Regions from separate parts of the Enterococcus sp. AMC2644 genome, predicted to be linked through region 2. Evidence: a T-box and tRNA genes for the amino acid it is inferred to sense, from the RefSeq annotation. Region 2 holds a T-box; the other holds one or more tRNA genes.
The links. The T-box of region 2 lies ahead of leuS (leucine--tRNA ligase). A T-box ahead of a tRNA ligase gene usually reads a tRNA of that ligase, here a tRNA-Leu.
Positions count from the first base shown of each region.

Region 1: it encodes a tRNA-Leu, which carries the amino acid that the T-box ahead of leuS (leucine--tRNA ligase) is inferred to sense. The anticodon was not compared.

Region 1 is NZ_CM177095.1:249,844-253,278, reverse strand. Features, by position in the region: gene AC4BC5_RS01275 (hypothetical protein) at 1-322, shown strand, start outside; gene AC4BC5_RS01270 (cold-shock protein) at 491-691, shown strand; gene AC4BC5_RS01265 (MepB family protein) at 785-1,225, opposite strand; tRNA gene AC4BC5_RS01260 (tRNA-Leu) at 1,809-1,891, opposite strand; gene AC4BC5_RS01255 (pyridoxal phosphate-dependent aminotransferase) at 2,088-3,305, shown strand; gene AC4BC5_RS01250 (DUF2187 domain-containing protein) at 3,342-3,435, opposite strand, start outside.
Region 2 is NZ_CM177095.1:1,608,739-1,612,173, reverse strand. Features, by position in the region: gene leuS (leucine--tRNA ligase) at 1-1,990, opposite strand, end outside; T-box leader at 2,047-2,269, opposite strand; gene AC4BC5_RS07845 (LysR family transcriptional regulator) at 2,315-3,241, opposite strand.

The DNA.
Region 1 (3,435 bases), 1.4 Mb from region 2:
TAGTACGTATCAGGTGACAGAAAAACGATCAGAGAGGATTACGCGTCCATCAGTTCATAAAGAGATGACTGAAAGATCGCCGTTCGTTCCCAAATACATTCCTACGTCAATCATTCAAGATGAATATGCACCAGCAATCTCTGAAGAAGATTTGATGAATTCTATGAAAAAAGAAGATTATCTATTATTTGATACAGAACCCGCTGCATATCAAACACGTAAAGATACTGATCCAGCTGTTCGTAAATTTAATTCTAATTCTTCAGTTAAGATGACTAGAAGTCAGTACCGAGCTAATTCAAAGAAAAATAGCAAGAATTAAATAAATCTATTTGCATTCATAAGATATCCGTGTTAGACTATGTTAGTAATACTTTTTGATATGTAACTATAATATGTTTATCTTTATAAAAAATGATACGCACTTCTATTTGCACTTCACTCATTATTACAAAATAAACACATATGATGTGTAATTTGGAGGTACGTTATGAATAACGGTACAGTAAAATGGTTTAACTCAGATAAAGGTTTTGGCTTTATCACAGCAGAAAATGGAACAGACGTGTTTGCACACTTCTCAGCTATCCAAGGCGAAGGTTTCAAAACTTTAGAAGAAGGTCAAGCAGTAACTTTTGATATTGAAGAAGGTCAACGTGGACCTCAAGCAACAAACATCGTTAAAGGTTAATTATTTGTCAACTATCGCAAGGTAGTTGACTTTTTTTTTTTCAAAAAATCGATTATCAGTGTATTAGTTTTAATAGAGAGAAAATTAAATTATTTATTCAGATAGATTTTTAAAATATTGTAATTGCCATTTTTGTGTTCGCGTTGCTGTTTTATTTAAATTATGACACCAAACTGGATAGAATCTCATCGCCATTTTCCCACGCTTATTTTCTGTAGATAGGATTTGTTTTTCAATAGCAATTTCTTTTGGAATGGTAAAAATTCCTTTCTTATCTCCATCGTCTATAACTATCGCTAGCAGTTCTGGGCTACTAGTTGCTTTAAAGGGTGTATTATGAGTTTGTTCATCTTTTTCCCAGAAAGCTACAAAATATCCTTCTTTTTTTGGTGTCTTTTTTGCTAGTCGAGCTCTTACTTTACTATTTATTGTTTGCGAATAAAAGATAAACCCTTCATATTCTAGATTTTGATTTTCTAAACAATAAATTTGGATGTTTCCGAATACTTTTTGCAAAATATTAGTCGATTTCATTAAAAGATCTCCTTAGTTTTCTTGATTTTACGTACAAAAGCTGTTAAGAAAATTATACGAACAATAGTTCGGTTTGTAAAGTGAATACTCAAAAAAATTATTGTTGTATTAAAAATAAAGAAAAAAATGAAATTTTCTCGGTCAATCAAGCGATAATTTTGAATTTTAGCTGATTCAAAATAGAATATCTTGGACGAATAAAATGACTTTGGGCAGTCCAATGATGTTGATAATTTTTACATATATCTTGTTTTTTTAAGGTATCGTCAGTGGTATAGGATGATACTGGTCAAAACGGATGACTGTTTTCTGGCCTGACAATAATCGACTTACCTGTCTCGTGGTTACTGCTGAATCGCAATTTGTACAAGCGTGAGCAGAGAGGAAAGGGTGGCTTTGACGACAAGGGGACTGTTTTTGATAAAATTCTTCCTAGAACATGTCTTCCTCTCAGTAAACTATTTTATCGTGATGTAGTCATACTAGAGAACGGTATGTTTTTTAATACCTAAAATGAAAGATGGGACTGACAAATCATTTCTGATTCATCAGTCCCATATATTATAGAGCCGTTTTTGATAAATGCGGACGATGGGACTTGAACCCACACGAGCATACGCTCACATGACCCTCAATCATGCTTGTCTGCCATTCCAACACGTCCGCAACAACAGTTAAAATCTTACTTTTTATTTGAATGTTTGTCAATACTGTGATTCTTATTTTTTTGTAAAATGAATAATAATACTTCCCGTTTTTTCAGAAAATTTGCTATAATAGAAACACTGAAAAAAGTTCTATGGGAAACGCAGCAATATAGTTTGATATACCGAATGTATATTTATGAAAAGAGGATTCTACTATGAGAAATTTTGAAAAATCTAGTAAACTTGAAGGTGTTAGTTATGACGTGCGTGGACCTGTTTTAGAAGAAGCAGATCGTATGCAAGAAGAAGGAATCAGTATTTTAAAATTAAATACAGGTAATCCAGCAACATTTGGATTTGAAGCACCAAACGAAATTATTCGTGATTTGATTATGAATGTGAGAGAATCGGAAGGGTACTCTGATTCAAAAGGTATTTTTTCAGCACGTAAAGCAATTGAACAATATTGCCAATTGAGAAATTTTCCAAACGTTACAATTAATGATATTTATACTGGAAATGGTGTAAGTGAGTTAATTACTATGTCAATGCAAGGTTTATGTGATAATGGTGATGAAATTTTAGTGCCAATGCCTGATTACCCATTATGGACGGCTTCTATTTCATTAGCTGGAGGTAAGCCTGTACATTATATCTGTGATGAAGAGAGTGAATGGAATCCGGATATAGCAGATATTCGTTCAAAAATCACTTCTAAAACAAAAGCGATTGTTTTAATCAACCCTAATAATCCTACTGGAGCAGTTTATCCAAAAGAAATTTTAGAACAAATTGTTGAAATTGCTCGTGAATTTGATTTAATTATTTTTTCTGATGAAATTTATGATCGTTTATTGATGGATGGTCATCAACATATTCCAATTGCAACTTTAGCTCCAGATCGTCCAGTAGTAACTTTTAGTGGATTATCTAAGTCTCATCGAGTGGCAGGATTCCGTGTTGGCTGGATGGTTCTTAGTGGAGATAAGAGACACATTAAGGATTATGTTGAAGGGTTAAATATGTTGTCATCTATGCGTTTATGCTCCAATGTATTATCACAACAAATTGTCCAAACTGCACTAGGCGGTTATCAAAGCATTGATAAATTATTATTGCCAGGTGGTCGTATCTATGAACAACGTGAGTTTATCTATAAAGCGATTAACGATATTCCAGGCTTGTCTGCTGTGAAACCAAAAGCCGCTTTTTATATGTTCCCTAAAATTGATACGAAACGCTTTAATATTTTGGATGATGAAAAATTTGTCTTAGACTTTTTACACGAGCATCATGTATTGATGGTCCATGGTGGTGGTTTTAACTGGCAACAACCAGATCATTTTAGAATTGTATATTTACCGAATCTTGAAGAATTAAAATTAACTTCAGATAAGATGCGTGAGTTTTTAGCAACCTATAAACAAAAATAAAAAAATGGAGGAGCGAATCATCGCTTCTCCATTTTTTTATTCAGAAATTTTTTCACATACTTTTTTACTAATCACCATTCGGCCACTAAATTTATCCATAATTTCTTTAGAAGGTTCGTTAACTTGTATT
Region 2 (3,435 bases):
CTTTTTTAACAGTTTGATTGTAAACTTTTGTTAATTTACCATCATTAAAAGTGGTAATGCGGTCACGCATTTTGCCATTTTCGTCTACGATTAAACGCCATACACGGTCAAGGAACTTGCGACTTCCTTCTAAACCATTTTCACTCCAGGCAATTGAAGCATCCAATGGTCCCATAAACATTTCATACAAACGCAAAGTATCGGCACCATACTGTGCTACAACGTCATCAGGATTCACAACATTGCCACGTGATTTAGACATTTTTTCGTTATTTGAACCTAAAATCATTCCTTGATTGTATAATTTTTGGAATGGTTCTTTCGTTGGTACTACACCTAAATCGTACAAGAATTTATGCCAGAAACGCGCATACAATAAGTGTAAAACTGCGTGTTCCGCTCCCCCAATATAAATATCGACTGGCAACCAGCGCTCTAGTTTTTCATAGCTTGCTAATTCAGTCTTGTTATGTGGATCAACGAAGCGTAAGAAGTACCATGAACTTCCTGCCCATTGTGGCATTGTATTTGTTTCGCGACGACCTTTTTTACCAGTTTCAGGATCAACTACATTTACCCATTCATCAATATTTGCTAATGGAGACTCACCTGTTCCACTTGGACGAATATCATCCGTTTTTGGTAGACGTAATGGCAACTCAGATTCAGGAACAGTCGTTGTTGTTCCGTCTTCCCAATGAATCACTGGAATTGGCTCACCCCAATAACGTTGACGAGAAAACAACCAATCACGTAAACGGTAGCTAACCTCTTGTTTACCAACCTCATTTTCTTCCAACCATGCGACCATTTTCGCAATAGCCTCTTCTTTATTCATGCCGTCTAAGAAATCAGAATTAATATGCACCCCATCTTCTGTGAAGGCCGCTTCTTCTACATTGCCACCTTCAAGAACGGGAATGATTTCTAAAGAAAAAGTTTTAGCAAATTCATAATCACGTTCATCATGTGCTGGAACTGCCATGATTGCCCCAGTTCCATAAGTTGCTAGAACATAATCAGCAATCCAAATTGGAATTTCTTTACCATTTACTGGATTAATCGCATAAGCGCCTGTAAAGACACCCGTTTTTTCTTTAGCTAAATCTGTACGATTCAAATCTGATTTTTTGGAAGCTTCCTCAATATAAGCATCTATTGCTGCTTTTTGTTCAGGAGTAGTAATTTCTTTAACAAGTTCTAGTTCTGGAGCTAATACAGCATAAGTTGCGCCAAATAACGTATCCGGACGAGTAGTAAAAACGGTAAAGTCTTTATCAGTACCAGCAACTTTAAAAGTTATATTTGCACCAACTGAACGGCCAATCCAATTGCGTTGCATATCTTTAATGCTTTCTGGCCAATCTAGTTCGTCTAAATCTTCCAATAAACGATCAGCATATGCTGTAATTTTCAACATCCATTGACGCATTGGTTTACGTACAACATCGTACCCACCACGTTCACTTTTCCCATCAATTACTTCTTCATTCGCAATAACTGTTCCTAATTCTGGAACCCAGTTTACTGCGACTTCAGCTTCATAAGCCAAGTCTTTTTCGTACAATTTTGTAAAAATCCATTGCGTCCATTTGTAGTAATCCGGATCAGTGGTATTAATTTCACGATTCCAGTCATAACTAAAACCTAATGAATTGATTTGGCGACGGAATGTTTCAATATTTTTCTTTGTAAATTCAGCAGGGTCATTTCCTGTGTCTAATGCATATTGTTCCGCAGGCAAACCAAAAGCATCCCACCCCATTGGATGCAACACATTGTAACCTTGGCTACGTTTAAAACGTGCTAAAATATCTGTCGCTGTGTAACCTTCTGGATGCCCAACATGTAGTCCTTGACCAGATGGATATGGAAACATATCTAAAGCATAAAATTTAGGTTTACCTGTTTCATCATGCGTGTTAAACGTATTGTTTTTGGCCCAATACTTTTGCCATTTTTTTTCAATTTCTTTGTGATTATAATTCACTACTTGACGCCTCCTTAATAAAATAAAAAGTCCTATAAGAAGCACAAAAAAGCCTCTTATAGGACGTAATTGACGTGGTACCACCTATATTCGTTGGACATACTCCAACCTCAAACGTTGTAACGGTCGTCACCGGATTTTCTCTACACACTTTTATATTAAGGTTCAAGAAAATCAAACACTCAAAGGCGAGTTCAACAGGTCTTTTGTACATTTTCACCAACCATGTACTCTCTAAAAAAAGAACGCCATTTACTACTCCTTTTCAAATGCGCATAAGTCATTATTGAGTTCATACTATCAAAAAAGCGCATTGAATTCAATTTATTTCTTTTTATTTTTCTGGGTTTCTTGAAAATCCATGAAATATCTTTTCAAATTTGTTAAAAAAGCTTCGCCAATCGCTGATATTCTGCGACTTTTCTTTTTAATCATCACCATTTTATTTTCTGGTGAATTAGCTAAAGGAATTAAAACAATCCCTTGACTGCATGGATCTTCTACTAAACCTGAACCTGAACCATAGGCATCTGTTCGCTGTAGAATACCTGTAAGTGTTGCTCGATCGCTCGTATGAATTACTTGAGTAATACCTGGAAAATCAATTAAATCTTCCGCAAAATACGTATAATTATTCGTTTCTTGTGTAAAACGAACTTGTGAATAATCATGTAAATCAGCTAAGTCAATCACGGATTTAGTTGCTAAAGGATGTCCTTCTCGCATAAAGATATGGGTATGAAACGTTGTTAAAATCTCATATTCTAATTCCCCATTTTCTAATAAGCGACTTAAACCTGCTTGATTTGAATCATTAAATAATAAAATACCAAATTCACTTCGGTATTGTTCCACATCTTTAATAACATTTAAAGTTGTACTTTCAAAAATTCGAAAATCATTATAATCAGGAAAATCTCGGATTAACTGACTAATCATAATTGATAGAAAATCATAATGTTGACTAGAAATAGAAAAATGCTTTTCATTTTCTTCATTTGCTAAATAACGGTTTTCTAATAACTCCACTTGAGCCAAAATAGGCTGGGTATATTGAAAAAAATCCATTCCTTCAGAAGTCAATGAAGCTCCTTGTCTCGTACGTTCAAAAAGTTGAACATCTAACTCTTTTTCTAACTCTTTAATGGCATGGGAAAGACTTGGTTGCGAAATATATAATTTTTTAGCTGCTTCTCGAAAACTACCATTATTGGCAATTGCTGCGACATAACGCATTTGTTGAATATTCACTCAATTTCCTCCCGATTCATTTCATTTATTCTCTATAGTAACGAACCACTTGTTTACTGGTCAATCTTTTTTATCTTATTTTTTTGAATTTTTTTCTATATAACAAATATTATAATTAAAATTTGACAACTTTAATGTTAAAATAAGATGATAATATTATAAAAAAAGCACTTTCTTTTACGAAAGTGCCTTGA